4 regions of the Enterobacter sp. C4G1 genome follow, and region 3 is predicted to be linked to each of the others. Evidence: predicted binding sites of a transcription regulator. Region 3 holds the regulator's gene; each other region holds the start of a gene.
What was found. Region 3 encodes LexA, which represses DNA repair genes until DNA is damaged. Its sites were predicted from a motif close to TNCTGTATGTACATACAGNA; they were not measured.
Positions count from the first base shown of each region.

Region 1: metR (HTH-type transcriptional regulator MetR) is a predicted target of LexA. The motif match lies at 2,598-2,617, and genes of this name have one in related genera.
Region 2: ACT9TW_RS12850 (DNA translocase FtsK 4TM domain-containing protein) is a predicted target of LexA. The motif match lies at 2,758-2,777, and genes of this name have one in related genera.
Region 4: dinB (DNA polymerase IV) is a predicted target of LexA. The motif match lies at 2,638-2,657, and genes of this name have one in related genera.

Region 1 is NZ_JBQVVV010000001.1:886,171-891,326, forward strand. Features, by position in the region: gene ACT9TW_RS04260 (PRD domain-containing protein) at 1-257, shown strand, start outside; gene metE (5-methyltetrahydropteroyltriglutamate--homocysteine S-methyltransferase) at 272-2,533, opposite strand; gene metR (HTH-type transcriptional regulator MetR) at 2,649-3,602, shown strand; gene ACT9TW_RS04275 (carboxylate/amino acid/amine transporter) at 3,490-4,389, opposite strand; gene yigL (sugar/pyridoxal phosphate phosphatase YigL) at 4,472-5,156, opposite strand, start outside.
Region 2 is NZ_JBQVVV010000001.1:2,666,043-2,671,198, forward strand. Features, by position in the region: gene cydD (heme ABC transporter permease/ATP-binding protein CydD) at 1-597, opposite strand, end outside; gene trxB (thioredoxin-disulfide reductase) at 712-1,680, opposite strand; gene lrp (leucine-responsive transcriptional regulator Lrp) at 2,225-2,719, shown strand; gene ACT9TW_RS12850 (DNA translocase FtsK 4TM domain-containing protein) at 2,855-5,156, shown strand, end outside.
Region 3 is NZ_JBQVVV010000001.1:1,395,582-1,400,737, reverse strand. Features, by position in the region: gene ACT9TW_RS06690 (cupin domain-containing protein) at 155-643, opposite strand; gene zur (zinc uptake transcriptional repressor Zur) at 760-1,272, shown strand; gene ACT9TW_RS06680 (CsbD family protein) at 1,342-1,551, opposite strand; gene dinF (MATE family efflux transporter DinF) at 1,672-3,009, opposite strand; gene lexA (transcriptional repressor LexA) at 3,073-3,681, opposite strand; gene ACT9TW_RS06665 (diacylglycerol kinase) at 3,790-4,158, opposite strand; gene plsB (glycerol-3-phosphate 1-O-acyltransferase PlsB) at 4,312-5,156, shown strand, end outside.
Region 4 is NZ_JBQVVV010000001.1:2,008,132-2,013,287, reverse strand. Features, by position in the region: gene pepD (cytosol nonspecific dipeptidase) at 26-1,483, shown strand; gene dinB (DNA polymerase IV) at 1,562-2,620, opposite strand; gene nqrM ((Na+)-NQR maturation NqrM) at 2,730-2,933, opposite strand; gene nqrF (NADH:ubiquinone reductase (Na(+)-transporting) subunit F) at 2,933-4,156, opposite strand; gene nqrE (NADH:ubiquinone reductase (Na(+)-transporting) subunit E) at 4,167-4,763, opposite strand; gene ACT9TW_RS09625 (NADH:ubiquinone reductase (Na(+)-transporting) subunit D) at 4,770-5,156, opposite strand, start outside.

The DNA.
Region 1 (5,156 bases), 510 kb from region 3:
TTGATACGCAATCGGTGAACTATATGCGCTTTATTACTCATCTGCGTTACTTTGCCGAGCGGGTTCTGGCGGGGAAGATTGCGTTGAGTGAAACCGAGGATTTTTATCAGGAACTGATGCGCCATCGCCCGGATGCGATGACCGTAGCGTGGGTGATCCGCGACTATGTACGGGATAAATATCAGCTCACCTTACCGAAAGATGAGCTGACATGGTTAAGCATTCATATTAGCCGCCTGATGGATGGGCAGGCGTAAAACGAGCGCCGGGGTTAAACCTGACGCAGGTTCTGCGCCGCCTTCACCATATTCGCCAGCGCGGCGCGGGTTTCTGGCCAGCCGCGGGTTTTGAGGCCGCAGTCCGGGTTTACCCACAGACGCTCTGCCGGAATACGCTGTGCCGCTTTCTGCAACAGCGCCTCAATCCATTCCACGCTCGGTACGTTAGGGGAGTGAATATCGTAAACGCCCGGTCCGATTTCGTTCGGGTATTCGAACTCTTCGAAAGACTCCAGCAGCTCCATGTCTGAACGTGACGTCTCAATGGTGATCACATCGGCGTCCAGCGCAGCGATGGAATCCATGATGTCGTTAAATTCGCAGTAACACATATGTGTGTGGATCTGGGTGTCGTCCTTTGCGACGGCGGCGTTAATGCGAAACGCCTCTACGCCCCACGCCAGATAAGCATCCCAGTCGCTGCGACGTAGCGGTAATCCTTCACGCAGAGCCGGTTCGTCAATCTGGATAATACCAATCCCCGCCGCTTCCAGGTCCGCCACTTCATCACGCAGCGCCAGAGCAATCTGCTTCGCGATAGTTTCGCGGGTCACGTCTTCACGCGGGAAAGACCAGCAGAGAATCGTCACCGGGCCGGTCAACATGCCTTTGACAGGTTTGTCGGTCAGGGACTGGGCGTACTTCGCCCACTCAACGGTGATTGCTTCCGGGCGGCTGACATCGCCGATCACCACCGGCGGCTTCACGCAGCGGGAGCCGTAGCTCTGCACCCAGCCGTTCTGGGTAAAGACGAAGCCGTCCAGATGCTCACCAAAGTATTCCACCATATCGTTGCGCTCGGCTTCACCGTGTACCAGCACGTCCAGACCTAAACGCTCTTGCTCCACAATCGCCTGCTTGATGTGCTCGGCAATGCCGGCGCGATAGTTGTTCGCATCGAGGTTGCCCTTTTTGAAGTCCAGACGCAGGCCGCGAATTTCAGTGGTCTGCGGGAATGAACCGATGGTGGTTGTCGGCCAGGCTGGCAGGTTAAAACGGGCGCGCTGGGCTTCGGCACGCACTTCATAAGCGCTCTGGCGCTGGCTGTCCTGGGCGGTGATGGCCGCCAGACGTTTTTCCACAGCCGCGTTATGCACGCGAGTCGAGTGGCGACGCGCCTGAATTGGAGCACTCCATTCGGTAATGGCGGCCGTGTCACCGCTGTTCAGCGCATCGCGCAGCAGCGCCAACTCTTCGCACTTTTGCAGGGCGAAGGCAAACCAGCTCTTCACTTCGACATCCAGACGCGTTTCAACACTCAGGTCAATTGGGCTGTGCAGCAGCGAACAGGAAGAGGCCACCCACAGATCACGTTTACCGACAATCGCACTAATCTGGGCATACTTTTCCGTCAAATCAGCACGCCAGACGTTACGGCCATTCACCAGACCAGCAGAAAGCAGCCAGTCAGCAGGCAGACGTTTGTGCAGCTCTGTCACATCATCTTTACCGTGGACCAGGTCAACGTGCAGGCCCTGTACCGGCAGCGCGGTAATGGTATCGAGATTCGGAGTGACCCCTTCAAAATAGGTGGTCAGCAGCAGCTTCACCTGGCCTGTGAGCGCGTCATACGCGGGTTTGAAGGCGTTCAGCCACTCCGGCGGCAGCTCCAGTACCAGCGCAGGTTCGTCGATTTGCACCCACTCGATACCGCGTTTTGCCAGCTCCGCCAGCACCTGCTGGTATACCGGCAGGATATCGTTCAGCAGGCTCAGGCGGTCAAACTGCTCGCCCTTCACTTTACCCAGCCACAGGTAGGTGACCGGGCCAAGCAGCACAGGCTTCACCTTGTGGCCCAGCGCCAGCCCTTCGTCCACTTCATCCAGCAGCTGCGTCCAGGTCAGTTTGAACTGCTGGCCTTTGACAAATTCCGGCACCATGTAGTGGTAGTTCGTGTTGAACCACTTGGTCATTTCTGCTGCTGCAGCGGGCTCACCGCTCGGCGCACGGCCACGGCCGATACGGAACAGGGTGTCGAGATCGACCGATCCATCGTTGTTCTGATGACGAGCCGGCACGTTGCCAAGCAGCAGGCTGGTAGTCAGAACATGGTCGTACCAGGCGAAATCGCCCACCGGCAGCAGGTCAATGCCCGCTTGCTTTTGCTGATCCCAGTGACGGGCGCGCAGCTCGCGGCCCACGGCCAGCAGCTCTTCACGGGTGGATTTTCCTGCCCAGTAGCTTTCTTGCGCTTTTTTCAGTTCGCGACGCAGACCAACGCGAGGGAAACCGAGTGTGTGATTGCGGATTGTCATGGTGTACCCCTTGTGAAATTCGTTATTTAGACGTCCAGATGTTTACACTTCTATAATTGGCAGGTACTGTATATTCCTCAAGCGCAAAATGTTCATGCCGAAGTGAAGGACTTTCATGATCGAGATAAAACACCTGAAAACGCTACAAGCGTTGCGGAACTGCGGTTCTCTCGCAGCGGCTGCGGCCACGCTGCACCAGACCCAGTCTGCCCTTTCACACCAGTTCAGCGATCTGGAACAACGCCTCGGTTTCCGTCTTTTTGTGCGTAAGAGTCAGCCGCTGCGCTTTACCCCGCAGGGTGAGATTTTGCTGCAACTGGCAAATCAGGTGCTGCCGCAAATTGCCAGCGCGTTGCAGTCCTGCAACGAACCGCAGCAGACGAAATTGCGCATCGCCATTGAGTGTCATAGCTGTATACAGTGGCTGACTCCCGCGCTTGAGAACTTCCGCCAGAAGTGGCCGCAGGTGGAGATGGACTTTAAATCCGGCGTGACATTTGACCCACAGCCTTCGCTCCAGCAGGGCGAGCTGGATCTGGTCATGACCTCAGACATCCTTCCGCGCAGCGGCCTGCACTACTCACCAATGTTTGATTATGAAGTGCGCCTGGTACTGGCACCGGATCATCCGCTGGCCGCTAAAACGCGCGTCACGCCGGAAGATCTGGCCACGGAAACGCTGCTGATTTACCCGGTGCAACGCAGTCGCCTGGATATCTGGCGTCACTTCCTGCAACCGGCAGGCATCAACCCGCAGCTGAAAAGCGTGGATAACACCTTGCTGTTAATTCAGATGGTTGCCGCCAGAATGGGCATCGCGGCGCTGCCGCACTGGGTGGTGGAGAGTTTTGAACGCCAGGGCCTGGTGGTGACCAAAACCCTGGGTGAAGGACTGTGGAGCCGGCTGTACGCTGCCGTGCGCGATGGCGAGCAGCGTCAACCGGTTACAGAAGCGTTTATTCGTTCAGCGCGGAACCACGCGTGCGACCATCTTCCGTTTGTGCGGAGCGCGGAGCGACCCAACGGCGATGTACCCACAACGAAGCCAGGATCACCGTTCCCCCAATAATAAAGCTCGGCCAGTGCGGTTGCTCCTGCCAGATAGCCAGGTTAACCAGCAGACCCGCCGGCACATGCACGTTGTTCATGATCCCCAGCGTACCGGCGTCTACCTGGGTAGCGCCGTAGTTCCACATGAAGTATCCCAGCCCGGACGCCACCACGCCCAGCCAGACCAGAATGCCCCACTGCACGGAAGTGGTCGGCAGTTTTTGCGGGTTGCCGAGCATAAACCACGCCGCCACGGCAACAATGGCCGCCCCCATATAGAACCAGGCAAAGGCGTTATGCTGCGGCATCGGACGGGTTTCCATCAGGCGTTTGTAACCCACCATGCCAATGGCGAAGCTGATGTTGGCCAGCTGTACAAACATCAGACCGGTCCAGAAGTGGTCGCTCACTTTGTCGTAGCGAATGATCGCCGCACCGACAACCGCCAGCAGCGCGCTCAGCGCATAGCCCCAACGCAGGCGACGCTTACTCAGCAGATCGTAAATCAGCGTGATATAGAGCGGTGTGAGCACGGTAAACAGCAGGAATTCGGATACCGACAGGTACACGTAAGCGCGGAAGCTGAACAGATACATGATGCCGAGCTGCATTGCCCCCACCAGCATGTACAGCAGAATGGTTTTCAGCGTTTGCCCACGCGTACGCAGAAACGGCAGGAATACCAGTGCCGCCAGCCCCACGCGCATCAGCACTGAGAAGTAGCTGTCTACCGAACCCGCAAGGTATTCGCCAATCAGGCTAAATGAGAAGGCCCACAGAATAGTGGTGATAATGAGTAGCGCCACAATGCTTGTCTCTCTGAAAGAAGGACAGGCATTGTAGCGAACTCTTTAGTTGACAACTGAGCAATAAATAACCAAATGAAGATTATTCAAGGAACAGCTTGCGCAGATATTTCGGCACGGCATTGTCGGCATTAGAACCGATCACTTCCAGTTCCGGGTGCAGATCCTTCAGACGCTGGTGTGCGTTCTCCATGATGCAGCCTTTACCCGCCATCGAGAGCATTTCCGCATCGTTCATGCCGTCGCCGAAGGCGATGCAGTCTTTCAGTTCAAAGCCCATACGTTGTGCCACCGCTTCCAGCGCGTGACCTTTCGAGACGCCACCGGCCATCACTTCCAGGCAGGTCAGCGTAGAGAAGCTGACGTTAACACGGTCACCCCAGCGGGCGTTGATCGCCTGCTCCAGCGGGAGCAGCTCTTCGTGGCTTTCACAGGTGAAGAACACCTTGCTGATCCCTTCCGGCTCCAGCAGGCCTGGCTCATACAGGGTGTAGTTGAACACGGCCTCTTTGAAGAAACGCATTTCGTCCGGGCGATGGCGGTTCATAAACCACTCATCATCGCGATACACGTTGGTCACGATGTCCGGGTTGTTGTGCTCCACGCCGAACAGATCGGTGGCGATATCCCGGTCAAGGTTATGCGTGAAAATCAGGTTGCCATCGGTGTCGTGTACGCGCGCACCGTTGGAGGTGATCATGTAGGCTTTGATGCCCAGGTTATCGCGGATCTGCCCCACGTCCACGTGGTGGCGACCGGTGGCAAAC
Region 2 (5,156 bases), 1.3 Mb from region 3:
GCCAAGCGCCAGGAAGTTGCGGCGGTTAGCATCTGCTGCGCCCATCCCCACCATCGCCATAAACAGCGGAATAAGCGGAGCGGTACAGAGCAGAATAAGGGCGGCTACCCAGTTAGACGGGAAAATGGTGGCCACAATCAGCAGCGGTACGCATACGGCCAGCGCCATCTGTGGAATATAGCGCGCGTAATAGTCGTGCATATCGTCAATCTGCTCAAGGATAAGCGTCGCCCAGCTTCCGGCGGGCTTGCCCTGTATCCAGGCAGGACCTGCTTGCTGGAGCCTGTCGAGCACCTGGCGGCGAATTTCGAAGCGAATATGCTGTCCGGCGTGAAACCCGACACGTTCACGCAGCCAGACCACCCAGGCGCGCAGAACAAAGATCAGGACTAATACGATAAAGGGCATCAGAAGCGCTTCGCGCGGGATGTTCTCCATGATCATATGATTGAGAATGCGGGCCAGCAGCCATGCCTGGGCAACAATCAACAGACCGCTGATAAGTCCCAGCAGACGGGAAATATTCAGCCAGCGGCGGGAAATAACGCTTTGCTTTTTAAGCCAGCGAGTTAACTCTTGTTGACGGGTTTTTTCCATTGCGTACTTTGCAGGTGACGTTATTAGAAATTGGGCACGGCAATGTTACAACGGAGAGACAATAAAGGCGACTTATCGCCGCCTTTATTTACGTTTGTTACTGACTTGTAAAGATTATTTACCTGTTTCAGCCAGCCCGTCAAGGTAGCGTTCAGCGTCCAGCGCGGCCATACAGCCGGTGCCAGCAGAGGTGATCGCCTGACGGTAAATATGGTCCATCACGTCACCCGCAGCGAAGACGCCTGGGATGCTGGTCTGGGTCGCGTTACCGTGAATACCGGACTGCACTTTAATGTAGCCGTTTTCCAGCTCCAGCTGACCGTCAAAGATAGCGGTATTCGGGCTATGGCCGATAGCCACAAACAGACCCGCCACTTCCAGTGATTCCTCGTGGTCGGTGTTCTGCGTATCGCGGATGCGCAGGCCAGCAACGCCCATCTGATCGCCCGTCACTTCTTCCAGAGTACGATTGGTGTGCAGCACGATATTGCCGCTCGCCACTTTATCCATCAGACGTTTAATCAGGATCTTCTCTGCGCGGAAGGTGTCGCGGCGATGGATCAAATGCACTTCAGAGGCGATGTTCGCCAGATACAGCGCTTCTTCTACTGCGGTGTTACCGCCACCGATAACCGCGACTTTCTGGTTACGGTAGAAGAAACCGTCACAGGTTGCGCAGGCAGAAACGCCACGGCCTTTGAAGGCTTCTTCAGATGGCAGTCCGAGGTAACGCGCCGATGCACCGGTTGCGACAATGAGCGCATCGCAGGTGTACTCACCGTTGTCGCCTGTCAAGCGGAACGGACGGTTTTGCAGGTCAACCTTGTTGATGTGATCGAACAGAATTTCGGTTTCGAATTTGGTCGCATGTTCGTGCATACGCTCCATCAGCAGCGGCCCGGTCAGGTCGTTCGGGTCGCCTGGCCAGTTTTCTACTTCAGTCGTGGTGGTCAACTGACCGCCTTTTTCCATACCGGTAATCAACACCGGTTGCAGGTTAGCGCGCGCAGCATAGACCGCCGCGGTATATCCCGCAGGTCCAGAACCAAGAATTAGCAGCTTACTGTGTTTGGCCGTGCCCATGAGATCCCCATTGTTGTTGGCAGACATTTGTCAGGATTGTAGGGAATTTGTTGCCGTAAAAAAAGAGCGCAGCAATTTTGATATCGATATGTGCAATAGACACTGGCGATGGATTGAGCGCTATAACATAACGCTTTCTACTAAAAACCGGTCGTTTATAAGGCAATAAAATGAGGATTAATGGCCAGTCGTTATGAATATCCGGCATGTTGTACTAAAAATCGATGTTTTGCTTTGACAATCCCCTGCGCTTTTGCGAAAACATTGAAGGAAGAAAAAAACCGCGTTAACAGTGTGTCGCATAGACATGCACGTAAATGCCATTTTTACCGGGTCAGTGAAATCTACGCATGGTGTGGACAGACGCCATACGTGATGTCGGTGGCGGCCATTTCAGGCACCGGTCTTCTTACCGTAGAACCCGAATCCGCATCGCGTATATTACATAATCAGGCGATGTGATGAATAACGGGTACAGGCTCTGAACAGTGATGTGCACAGGGTCCAGGCAGGAGTAGGGAAGGAATACAGAGAGACAATAATAATGGTAGATAGCAAGAAGCGCCCTGGCAAAGACCTCGACCGTATCGATCGTAACATTCTTAATGAATTGCAAAAGGATGGGCGTATTTCCAACGTCGAGCTTTCAAAACGTGTGGGACTTTCCCCGACGCCGTGCCTTGAGCGTGTGCGCCGACTGGAAAGACAGGGTTTTATTCAGGGCTATACGGCTCTGCTGAACCCGCATTATCTGGATGCCTCACTTCTGGTATTTGTTGAGATTACTCTGAATCGTGGTGCGCCGGATGTGTTTGAGCAATTTAACTCCGCTGTACAAAAACTTGAAGAAATTCAAGAGTGTCACTTGGTTTCCGGTGATTTCGACTACCTGTTGAAAACCCGTGTGCCAGACATGTCCGCCTACCGTAAGCTGCTGGGTGAAACCCTGCTGCGTCTGCCAGGCGTGAACGACACCCGTACCTATGTGGTGATGGAAGAGGTCAAACAGAGCAATCGTCTGGTTATTAAGACGCGCTAACACGGAACAGGTGCAAAATCAGCGTAGTTTGATTACACTCCTGTTAATCCATACAGCAACAGTGCCGGGGATACCCGGCGCTGTTGTCCGTTTTAGCAAACAGGCAGGACATGCCTGATACCTGGAGAGCCTTTCTTGAGCCAGGAATATACTGAAGACAAAGAAGTCACACTATCGAAGCTAAGCAGCGGACGTCGACTCCTTGAGGCGTTGCTGATTGTTATTGCCCTTTTTGCCGTCTGGCTGATGGCAGCCTTACTCAGTTTCAACCCCTCAGATCCGAGCTGGTCGCAAACCGCATGGCATGAGCCTATCCATAATTTAGGTGGCACGCCCGGTGCCTGGCTTGCGGACACCCTGTTTTTCATCTTCGGTGTCATGGCCTATACCATCCCGGTGATCATCATCGGTGGCTGCTGGTTTGCCTGGCGTCATCGTCAGAACGATGAATACATCGATTATTTCGCGGTTTCGCTGCGCCTGATTGGTGCTCTGGCACTGATCCTGACCTCCTGCGGGTTGGCGGCGATTAATGCCGACGATATCTGGTATTTCGCTTCCGGTGGAGTGATTGGCAGTTTGCTGAGCACCGCGCTGCAACCGATGCTGCATAGCAGTGGAGGCACCATTACGCTGCTCTGTATCTGGGCTGCGGGATTAACCCTGTTTACCGGTTGGTCATGGGTGAGCATTGCCGAAAAACTCGGCAGTCTGATCCTTACTATTTTGACGTTTGCCAGCAACCGTACTCGTCGTGATGATACGTGGGTAGATGAAGACGAATACGAATACGAAGATGAGGACGAAGAGGATACCGCTTCAGCTCCGCATCGCGAATCTCGCCGCGCGCGTATTCTGCGTGGCGCGCTGGCGCGCCGCAAACGTGTGGCAGAAAAATTTGCTAATCCGTTAGGACGCAAAACAGATGCTGCGCTCTTCTCCGGCAAACGCATGGATGACGACGAGCAGGCTGAATACCGTGCTGCGGGTGCCCCCGTTGACCCTGATGATGTGCTCTTCTCTGGCAGCCGCGCCACTCCAGGTGATTACGACGAATACGACCCGTTGTTAAATGGTCATTCCGTTAGCGAACCTGTCGCGGCGGCAGCTGCGGCAACGACAGCCGCTCAGGCCTATGCTGCGCCTGTTGAGGCAGTCATGCCTTCCGCGCCGGTGTATGAGCCAGAGCCTCTTACCCAGCAACCTGCGGTTGAGTGGCAAGACGCGCCTGCAATCCCTGCACATCAGCCGGTTATTACCCCTGAACTGCAAAGCTATGCGCCAGCACAGCCGCAGGAACAGTGGCAGCAGCCATACCAGCCGGAACCGGAATACGCGCCGCAGCCGTACGCGGAGTATGAAGCGCCGGTGTCTCAGCCTTATCAGGACTATGCCCCGGTTGCGGTTGAGCCTGCTCAGCCTGACGCTGAACCGCAAGTTGAAGTGGAAGAGGTCAAACCGACTCGCCCACCAATGTACTATTTTGAAGAAGTTGAAGAACGCCGGGCACGTGAGCGCGAACAGCTGGCTGCCTGGTATCAGCCCGTACCGGAACCGAAGCAAGAACCTGTGACCAGGGCTCCTTCCGTTACTGTTCCACCAGTTGACCCAACACCTGTTGTTGCGCCAGTGGCGGAAAGTGTGAAGCACGCTACCGCGGCGGCGGCAGTTGCTGCGCCTGTCTTTAGCCTTGCATCCGGTGGCGCGCCGCGTCCACAGGTGAAAGAGGGTATTGGCCCGCAGCTTCCTCGTCCTAATCGCGTGCGTGTTCCTACCCGCCGTGAGCTGGCGTCCTATGGCATCAAATTACCTTCTCAGCGTATGGCTGAGGAGAAAGCGCGTGAATCTGAGTACGAAGATGACGCCGATGAGATGCAGCAGGATGAGCTGGGGCGTCAGTTTGCCGTACAACAGCAGCAGCGTTATGGCGAAGAGTATCAACACGAAGCCCGCCCGACTCATGTTCATGAAGAAGATGAAGACGACGTGGCCGAAGCAGAGTTAGCGCGCCAGTTTGCTGCCACTCAGCAGCAACGCTATTCCGGTGAGCAGCCTACGGGAGCGAATCCGTTCTCGTTATCTGACTTCGAATTCTCGCCAATGAAAGATTTGGTTGATGATGGCCCGAGCGAACCGTTATTCACCCCAGGTGTGATGCCTGAAACGCAAACTGCGCACCAGCAGCCTGCACCTGCGCCGCACGTGCAGCAGCCAGCGCCACAGGCTTATGCGCAGCCGCAACAGCCTCAGCACGCGCCGCAGTTCCAGCAGCCACCGGCACAGCCGAAGGAAAGCCTGATTCACCCGCTGCTGATGCGCAATGGTGATAGCCGTCCGCTGCAACGCCCAAGTACGCCGCTGCCGTCGCTGGATCTGTTAACGCCGCCTCCGTCAGAAGTTGAACCGGTGGATACCTTTGCACTGGAGCAGATGGCGC
Region 3 (5,156 bases):
AGTCTGTTATGAAATAACCCCTGTCTGTTATCACCCAAACAGGAACGAACTATTGCTGTGAATAAGTACAAAAAGACCCGCTATTTCCCTAAGTTAAATCACCATCGGGCCTGTTGTATTTTGTGATGGCCCTCAATATTTATAGAAGAGGATATTATTTTCGCCCAGGTTTTCCATCGTGCGGGCCAAAAAACTGCGGCGGATGGTCTACCCACCGGTCTTCCCGCGTGGCGGCATAAACCGGATTCAGCGGATAATAGATGCGATTGTGTTTTTTGTTGGCCTCGCCAACGACCAGCAGCCGGACCTCTTCATCCGTATTGTTGATAAAGGTATGGCATACCCCGGTTCCGGCCGGAAACCCCACGCTATCACCCGGCTCCAGCTTCCACAGATAGCCATTTATCCAGGCTTCCGGGTAGCCTTCCAGTACATAGATAAACTCCTCTTCGTCACTTTCCGCATGGGGATAAGACGTACGCCGCCCTGGCGGCAGGCGCTCGTGATGGACACCAATCCGCCCCAGGCCAAGTTTACGGGCCAGCGGCGCGCCAATGGAAAAACGCTCAGTGCTGTCGGGATAAGTAGAATCATCTGCGCCTTCCACATCGCGCCAGTGTCGAATACAGTCAGGTCTTTTCATTAGGTGTTTCCCCGGATTGCAATGCGTCAGGTATAGCACACCTGGCGGCTCTCGGTGTTTTTAACAGAACATGATAAAGTGAGGGTTTTCCATCCCATAGACAGCCGAGGTGCTAAATGGATAAGTCCACAAAAGAGCTGCTGGCGCAAGCTGAAAAGCTCTGTGCGCAACGCAATGTGCGCCTGACCCCACAGCGCCTTGAAGTATTGCGTCTGATGAGCCTGCAACAGGGCGCCATCAGTGCGTATGATTTACTCGACCTGCTGCGCGCAAGCGAGCCGCAGGCCAAGCCGCCTACCGTCTATCGCGCGCTGGATTTCCTGCTGGAACAGGGCTTTGTGCACAAGGTCGAATCAACAAACAGCTATGTGCTGTGCCATTTATTTGATCAGCCTACCCACACCTCGGCCATGTTTATCTGCGACCGCTGCGGCGTGGTGAAAGAAGAGTGCGCGGAAGGTGTTGAAGACATTATGCATACGCTGGCAGCCAAAATGGGCTTCGCCCTGCGCCATAATGTGATTGAAGCACACGGATTATGCTCTGCGTGCGTGGAGGTCGAATCATGCAGCCATCAGGATGCGTGCCAGCATGACCACTCCATTCTGGTAAAGAAAAAACCGCGCTAACGGCAAAAGATAAGGCGGCTCAGGGCCGCCCTCAGGGTGTACATCCTTGTACTTGCAGGTATTACCGGTCTACCAGCGATAGTCGTTACGCTTTTCCCAGTCGCCGACTTCTTTCTCCGCCTGATCTTTGGCGTAGCCATAGCGTTCCTGAATTTTACCGACAAGCTGATCGCGCTTTCCTTCGATGACCGTCATATCGTCATCTGTCAGCTTACCCCATTGCTCTTTCGCTTTACCTTTGAACTGTTTCCAGTTGCCGCTGATTTCGTCTTTATTCATCATCAGGTCCTCATCGTTAAAGAGTGAAAGGGCCGCCCGAAACCTTCATTTCATGCTGGACGTGATAATAATTTTAGTTGAGCATCTGGCACTCAGGAATTTATTCAGAATCTTTTACCATCATGAGAGATCGTGACGGGATGAAAGCCAGGTATTATTTTTCCAGTGACGACGCCAGATAAACGCCAGCGAGAGGCCACGCAGAAGAAGAAAGACCGCGAGGGCCAGCCATAACCCATGATTCCCCAGATACGGCACCGTGAGCAGCGTTAAACCAAACCCACCCGCCGCGACCGCCATGCTGTTACGCATTTCCGCGCCACGCGTTGCGCCAATGAACATCCCGTCGAGTAAATAACACCAGACGCCCACAACCGGTAAGATCACCTGCCAGATGATGTAGTGGCTTGCCAGCTCACGCAGTGCAGGTAATGACGTGAGCAGCGCAACAATATACTCACCAAAGCAGGTGTAGATGAGTGCAAATGCCAGCGCCACCAGCCCAGCCTGACGACATGCAGCACGCCAGACATCATGTAATTGCCCGCTTTCGCGCGCGCCATACGCTTGCCCGGAATGGGCTTCTACCGCGTAGGCAAAGCCATCGAGGGCATAGGCGGTAAAGGTCAGCAGCGTCATCAGCACCGCGTTGACAGCAACGATTTCCGGGCCAAGCCGCGCGCCAAAGACCGTCAGTGCACCAAAGCACAGTTGCAATAACAGCGAGCGCAGCATGATGTCGCGGTTAAGCGCCAGCAGCTTGCGGATATTGCCGCGCCAGGCGGCCTTTAGCAGCGCAGGTGTTATGCCCCGCATCACCAGCACACGCCAGACCATCCACAGCCCGATAATCAGCGTGCCGTACTCGGCAATAGCTGTTGCCAGCGCCGCGCCCTGCACATTCATGTGCAACCCCATAACCAGCCAGAGGTCGAGCACTATGTTCAGGACGTTCCCGACAACCAGCAGGATAACGGGAGCGCGGGCATACTGAACGCCCAGTAACCAGCCCAGCAGAACCAGATTCGCCAGAGATGCCGGTGCGCTTAGCCAGCGAATATCAAGGAAACGCCGTGCCTGCTCCAACACCGCTTCACTGCCACCTACAATGTGTAATGCCAGCTCAATCAGTGGTGTACGCAGCAGAACGATAAGTACACCCGCACCCAGCGCCAGAATTAACGGCTGTACCAGCGCACGTGCCAGACGCAGGGGATCTTTTGCGCCAAACGCCTGTGCCGTCAGCCCGGTGGTGCTCATGCGTAAAAAAAGCAACAGCATAAAGAGGAAGCTGGTTGCCGTTGCGCCAATCGCCACGCCACCCAGATACACCGGTGAATCCAGATGACCAATAACCGCCGTATCGACCAGCCCCAACAGCGGAACGGTGATATTGGAAAAAATCATCGGCAGTGCAAGACGCCACAATGCCTTATCGGAAGCAGTCAGCAGTGACATGAAAAATACCGGGAGTGGGAAATGAATCAGGCTACGGAGGCTCCGTAGCCTGTCAGGGGGAGATTACAGCCATTCTCCGTTGCGGATGACGCCAACCGCCAGACCTTCAATGGAGAAGTTATGTTCGCGAAGATCCACCACGATTGGGGAGAATTCGCTGTTTTCCGGCAGCAGTTGCACAGTATTGCCCTGTTTTTTCAGGCGCTTAACGGTAACTTCGTCATCAATACGCGCCACCACCACCTGACCGTTGCGCACATCCTGAGTCTTATGAACCGCCAGCAGATCGCCATCGAGAATACCGATGTCTTTCATGGACATGCCGCTGACGCGCAGCAGAAAATCCGCGCTCGGTTTGAACATGCCAGGATCGACCTGATAGTGACCTTCAATATGCTGCTGTGCGAGCAAAGGCTCACCTGCCGCGACACGGCCAACCAGCGGAATGCCCGTCTCTTCTTCTACCAGCAGACGGATGCCGCGTGAAGCACCAGAAACAATCTCAATTACGCCTTTACGCGCCAGAGCTTTAAGGTGTTCCTCGGCAGCATTTGGAGAACGGAAACCCAGGCGCTGCGCGATTTCCGCACGCGTAGGTGGCATTCCCGTCTGGCTGATATGATCCCGGATGAGATCAAACACCTCTTGCTGCCTGGTCGTTAACGCTTTCATTCCGCCCCCTGGGTGTATATACAGTTATGCTGTGAGTATATACAGTCAAAGGTGATTTTGGAACCAAAAACTGCACAAAAAACCAGGGACTTAATTATTCCTCGAGGCTCATCGGAAATGCGACCAAAGCAGCGTGACCCAGGTGATCACCGCAGTAATAATCGCCAGCAACACGGCGGCAGACCCCATATCTTTTGCACGACCAGAGAGCTCATGGAAATCAGAGCCAATACGATCAACTACCGCCTCAATAGCGCTATTGAGAATTTCCACTATCATCACCAGAAGCACAGAACCAATAAGAAGAACGCGCGTTATGGCATCAACATCGAGGAAACAGGCAATGATTACCGCCACGATAGCGGCAACGCCTTCCTGACGAAAAGCGGCTTCATTGATCCACGCGGCACGGAAACCTTTCCATGAATAGCCGGCAGCTTTGATGATTCGGGTTAACCCAGTGGTATTATTGGCCATTAAAAGAACCTTTTATTAGAAATAGCGTCAGTAACTATAGACGCAGTGCGTTTACTGCCGCCCGAAGTATGACGGGTAACAACAGAAATTTTGCGCGCTTTCTGTTATCCTTGCGCCGCAATTGCATTATTAACCAGAGGCTTTACATCGTTTATGTCTGGCTGGCCACGAATTTACTACAAATTACTTAATTTACCATTAACCGTTCTGGTAAAAAGCAAGTCTATCCCAGCAGAACCCGCGCTGGAATTAGGGCTCGATACCTCTCGCCCTATAATGTATGTTTTGCCTTACAACTCGAAGGCAGACTTGCTCACGCTCCGCGCCCAGTGTCTGGCGCATGATTTACCCGATCCGCTTGAACCACTGGAGATCGACGGTACTCTGCTGCCGCGCTACGTGTTCATTCACGGCGGGCCGCGTGTGTTTACCTATTACACGCCAAAAGAAGAGTCCATCAAGCTGTTCCACGACTACCTCGATCTACACCGCAGCAATCCTGATTTGGATGTGCAGATGGTGCCGGTATCGGTGATGTTTGGTCGTCGCCCAGGTCGCGAAAAAGGGGAAGAAAACCCACCGCTGCGGATGCTCAACGGTATCCAGAAATTCTTCGCGGTGTCCTGGCTTGGTCGCGATAGCTTCGTGCGTTTCTCTCCTTCTGTGTCGCTGCGCCGCATGGCAGATGAACACGGTACGGATAAAATCATCGCGCAAAAACTGGCTCGCGTGGCACGTATGCACTTTGCGCGCCAGCGTCTTGCAGCCGTAGGGCCGCGCCTCCCGGCGCGTCAGGACCTGTTCAATAAATTGCTGGCGTCTAAAGCCATTGCCCGCGCCGTGGAAGACGAAGCGCGCAGCAAGAAGATTTCGCATGAGAAAGCACAGCAGAACGCCATCGCATTGATGGAAGAGATCGCTGCGAACTTCTCCTACGAGATGATTCGCCTGTCCGATCGTATTCTGAGCTTTACGTGGAACCGCCTCTATCAGGGGAT
Region 4 (5,156 bases), 610 kb from region 3:
CAGAGCATCGACAAGGAGACTTATCGTGTCTGAACTGTCTCAATTATCTCCACAGCCGCTGTGGGATATTTTTGCCAAAATCTGTTCCATTCCGCACCCGTCCTATCATGAAGAACAGCTTGCCGAACATATTATTGGCTGGGCGAAGGAAAAAGGTCTGCACACTGAGCGCGATCAGGTTGGCAACATTCTGATCCGCAAAGCCGCAACCGCAGGCATGGAAAACCGTAAACCGGTTGTACTGCAAGCGCACCTGGACATGGTTCCACAGAAAAACAACGATACCGTTCACGATTTCACTAAAGATCCTATTCAGCCGTATATCGACGGCGACTGGGTAAAAGCGCGCGGCACCACGCTTGGCGCGGATAACGGTATTGGCATGGCATCAGCCCTGGCGGTACTGGCAGACAACAGCGTTGAGCACGGCCCACTGGAAGTACTGCTGACCATGACCGAAGAAGCCGGTATGGACGGGGCTTTCGGCCTGCAAGCAAACTGGCTGCAAGCGGATATCCTGATCAACACCGACTCAGAAGAAGAAGGCGAGATCTACATGGGTTGCGCAGGCGGGATCGATTTCATCACTACGCTGCCACTGTCCCGTGAAGCGATCCCTGCTGGTTTCCAGACCTTCAAGCTGACGCTGAAAGGCCTGAAAGGGGGTCACTCTGGTGGCGATATTCACTTAGGCCTGGGTAACGCCAACAAACTGCTGGCGCGCTTCCTGGCAGGCCACGCGGCTGAACTGGACCTGCGTCTGGTTGATTTCAACGGCGGTACGCTGCGTAACGCAATCCCGCGTGAAGCATTTACCACTGTTGCAGTGCCAGCGGCAAAAGCAAACGAGCTGAAAAAACTCTCCAGCGTTTATCTGGATATCCTGAAAAATGAACTGTCTGCAAAAGAAAAAAACCTGACTGTGGTTCTGGAATCGGTATCGACAGATAAAGCCGCTCTGACTGCACAGTCTCGCGACAACTTTATCCAGTTGCTAAATGCCTCGCCAAACGGTGTTATTCGCAACTCTGACGTCGCAAAAGGCGTTGTGGAAACTTCTCTGAACGTTGGCGTCGTGACCATGAGCGACGACAGCGCAGAAATCATCTGCCTGATCCGTTCACTTATCGACAGCGGTAAAGAGTACGTTGTCAGTATGCTGGAATCTCTGGGCAAACTGGCTGGCGCGTCAACGTCCGCTAAAGGTAGCTACCCAGGCTGGCAGCCGGATGCAAGCTCACCGGTAATGGCTCTGGTGCGTGAAACTTACCAGCGTCTGTTCAACAGCACCCCGAACATTCAGGTGATCCACGCGGGTCTGGAATGTGGCCTGTTCAAAAAGCCGTATCCGGATATGGATATGGTGTCCATCGGGCCAACCATCACCGGGCCACACTCCCCGGATGAGCAGGTTCATATCGAAAGCGTGGGCCACTACTGGACCCTGCTGACTGAACTGCTGAAAGCGATTCCTGCGAAGTAAAACCCCCACCCCAGCCCTCTCCCGCAGGGAGAGGGTGAAAAACACAGGCCCGGTAAGCGGTAGCGCCACCGGGCTTTTTTACAATCCCAATACCAGCTGTCGCTCAAGCTGCGGATCCAGCAGCGTGACGTGTAATCCCACCAGCCGAACCCCTCTTCCACCCCGTCGTTCTTCCCAGGCCTTTTTTGCCGTCGCGATAAGATCGTCTTTATTCAGGCGCGGCCAGACGTGCTCCTGGGTGGTTTGCTGAAAATCATTGAACTTGAGTTTGATCCCCTGGCGGGCAATCAGAAGGTCTGGTTTCACCCTGGCAAGGCGTCTTTCCAGCTCCGGGTAAAGTTGCCCGGTAATAATGGCCTCGCATTCAGCCCAGTCATGAATATCTTCAATCAGCGTACGCTCTACGCCAACGGATTTACGCAGCCGCTCGTTATTCACGCTCCGCTCGTCAATGCCCTGGCTGCGCTCCCACAGAACACGGCCAAACTTCCCGAAACGCTTGAGCAGCATCACGAGATCGCTGCGCTGCACATCTTCGCAGGTACGCAGCCCCATACTTTCAAGCTTCGCGGCTGAGACTTTCCCGACACCGGGTATTTTTCCAAGCGGTAACGTTTTTAAAAAAGCCGGAACGTCATCCGGGGTGATGACGTACTGGCCATTCGGTTTATTCAAATCTGAAGCGATTTTTGCAAGGAACTTCACCGGCGCAACGCCTGCCGATGCTGTTAGGTTCAGCTCACGGGCAATAGTCTGGCGGATCTCCTGTGCCATCAGCGTGGCAGAGCCGTGGCAATGGACGCTGTCAGTGACATCCAGATAGGCCTCATCAAGCGAAAGCGGTTCAATCAGCGACGTGTAACGGGAGAAAATGTCCCGGATATGAACGGAGGCTTCTTTGTAGGCTTCAAACCGGCCCGGCAGAAGGGTGAGGTGCGGGCAGAGTTTCAACGCCATCGCCGTCGGCATGGCGCTGCGCACGCCAAATTTGCGCGCTGGGTAATTGGCAGTGCTGATCACTCCACGCTGGACGCGGCTACCGCCAATGGCGATAGGGATATCCCGCAGCGCCGGGTTGTCACGCATCTCCACTGCGGCAAAAAAACAGTCCATATCCACATGGATTATTTTGCGCATAGTAAGCCCTCACTTATCACTGGATAAGTATACAGTAAATTTATGAGGATTGAGAAGTGGATGTGGAAAACGCCGGGTGGCGACTTCGCCATACCCGGCCTACAAAACCTTAAATAATGCGTTGCTGTTCGCGGGCCATTCTTTTTTTCCGCGCGTCGCACGGCTCCGGGCAATCGCAGACTTTTTCCATCCCCAAAGAAGAGATACCGCCGCAACTGCCCTGTATGCTTTTACGCCTGATGATCCAGCCTAACGACATGCCGAATACCACCAGCAAAAAGACCAAAAAGGTTGCCAGAAACGTCAACATCATCAGCCTCCAAAGTCATCCAGCATGATGTTCTCATCTTCCACACCCAGATCTTTGAGCATCTTAATGACGGCCGCATTCATCATTGGCGGGCCACACATGTAGAATTCACAATCTTCCGGTGCTGCGTGCTGCTTCAGGTAGTGCTCATAGAGAACGTTGTGGATGAAGCCCGTATAACCTGTCCAGTTATCTTCCGGCTGCGGGTCAGACAGCGCCACATGGAAGGTAAAGTTAGGATTTTCACGCGCCAGTTGTTCGAATTCATCGTCATAGAACATTTCGCGCAGCGAGCGGGCCCCGTACCAGAAGCTTATTTTTCGTTGACTGCCGAGCCGTTTAAGCTGGTCGAAAATATGCGAACGCATCGGCGCCATCCCTGCTCCGCCGCCGATAAACACCATTTCAGCATCCGTCTCTTTAGCGAAGAATTCGCCAAACGGGCCCGAGATCGTGACTTTATCACCTGCTTTCAGTGACCAGATATAAGACGACATCACGCCCGGTGGTGCATCCGGCACAGCCGGTGGTGGCGTGGCGATACGCACGTTAAGCATAATGATGCCCTTCTCTTCCGGGTAGTTAGCCATAGAGTAGGCACGTAACGTTGGCTCATTGACCTCTGACGCAAAGCGGAAGAGATTAAATTTATCCCAGTCGGCGCGGTATTCGTCCGGCACGTCAAAATCGGCGTAAGCAACGGTGTGCTCCGGGCACTCAATCTGGATATATCCGCCTGCGCGGAAGGGCACATCTTCCCCATCAGGCACGCACAGTTTCAGCTCTTTAATAAAAGTGGCTTTGTTATCGTTAGAGATAACCTCGCACTCCCATTTTTTGATGCCGAAGATCTCTTCCGGCAGCTCAATTTTCATGTTCTGGCGCACCGCAACCTGGCAGGCCAGGCGGCAACCGTCTTTCGCCTCACGTTTCGTGATGTGCGCCAGTTCAGTTGGCAAAATGTCGCCACCGCCCTCTTTCACCGTCACACGACATTGCCCACAGGAACCCCCGCCGCCACAGGCCGAGGAGACAAATATCCCGTTACCCGAAAGCGTGTTAAGCAGTTTGTCGCCCGCCGGAGTGCGGATCTGGTTCTGCGGCTCACCATTAATATCAATAATGACGTCCCCGGCGTTCACAAGCTTAGAACGCGCAGCCAGTATCAGCCCAGACAGTACCAGTACAATGAGCGTGAACATCGCCACGCCAAGAATAATTTCCATATCTAAGCCCTCAGAGCTGCACGCCGGAGAAGGACATAAAGCCCAGCGCCATTAGCCCGGTGGTGATAAAGGTGATCCCTAAGCCTCGCAACCCTGCGGGCACGTTGGCATATTTCATTTTTTCCCGGATCCCCGCCATAGTGACAATCGCCAGCATCCAGCCAATACCGGAGCCAAAGCCGTAAACGATGGATTCACTGAAGTTGTAATCACGCTGGACCATAAACGACACGCCGCCGAAGATGGCGCAGTTCACCGCGATCAGCGGCAGGAAGATCCCCAGCGCGTTATAAAGCGACGGGAAATATTTATCGAGGATCATCTCAAGTATTTGTACCAGCGCCGCAATCACACCGATAAAGGTGATGAAGTTAAGGAAACTCAGATCGACTCCCTCAACCAGCGCGCCATCACGCAGGACAAAGTTGTACACCAGATTATTAATCGGTACAGATAATCCGAGCACCACGGTGACCGCCACACCCAGACCAAATGCCGTTGATACCTTTTTGGACACTGCGAGGAACGTACACATGCCCAGGAAAAACGCGAGCGCCATGTTTTCAACAAACACCGCGCGCACAAACAAACTCAGGTAATGAGACATTGTCGGTTACTCCTTTTCCTGCTGTTCTGGTTTCAGGGTACGAATCAGCCAGATCAGCAAACCGATAATGAAAAATGCACTTGGGGCCAGCAGGAACAGCCCGTTAGGCAGATACCAGCCGCCATGTTGCACCGTGTCCAGCACAGTGATACCGAACAGCTTACCGCTGCCGATTAACTCACGCAGGAAACCCACCGTCAGGAGAATGACCCCATATCCCAGGCCGTTGCCGATACCGTCCATAAAGCTCGCCAGCGGCGGCATCTTCATGGCGTAGGCTTCTGCGCGCCCCATCACAATACAGTTGGTGATGATCAAACCAACAAATACCGAGAGCTGTTTTGAGGTTTCATAGGCAAAAGCGCGCAACAGCTGATCGACGACGATCACCAG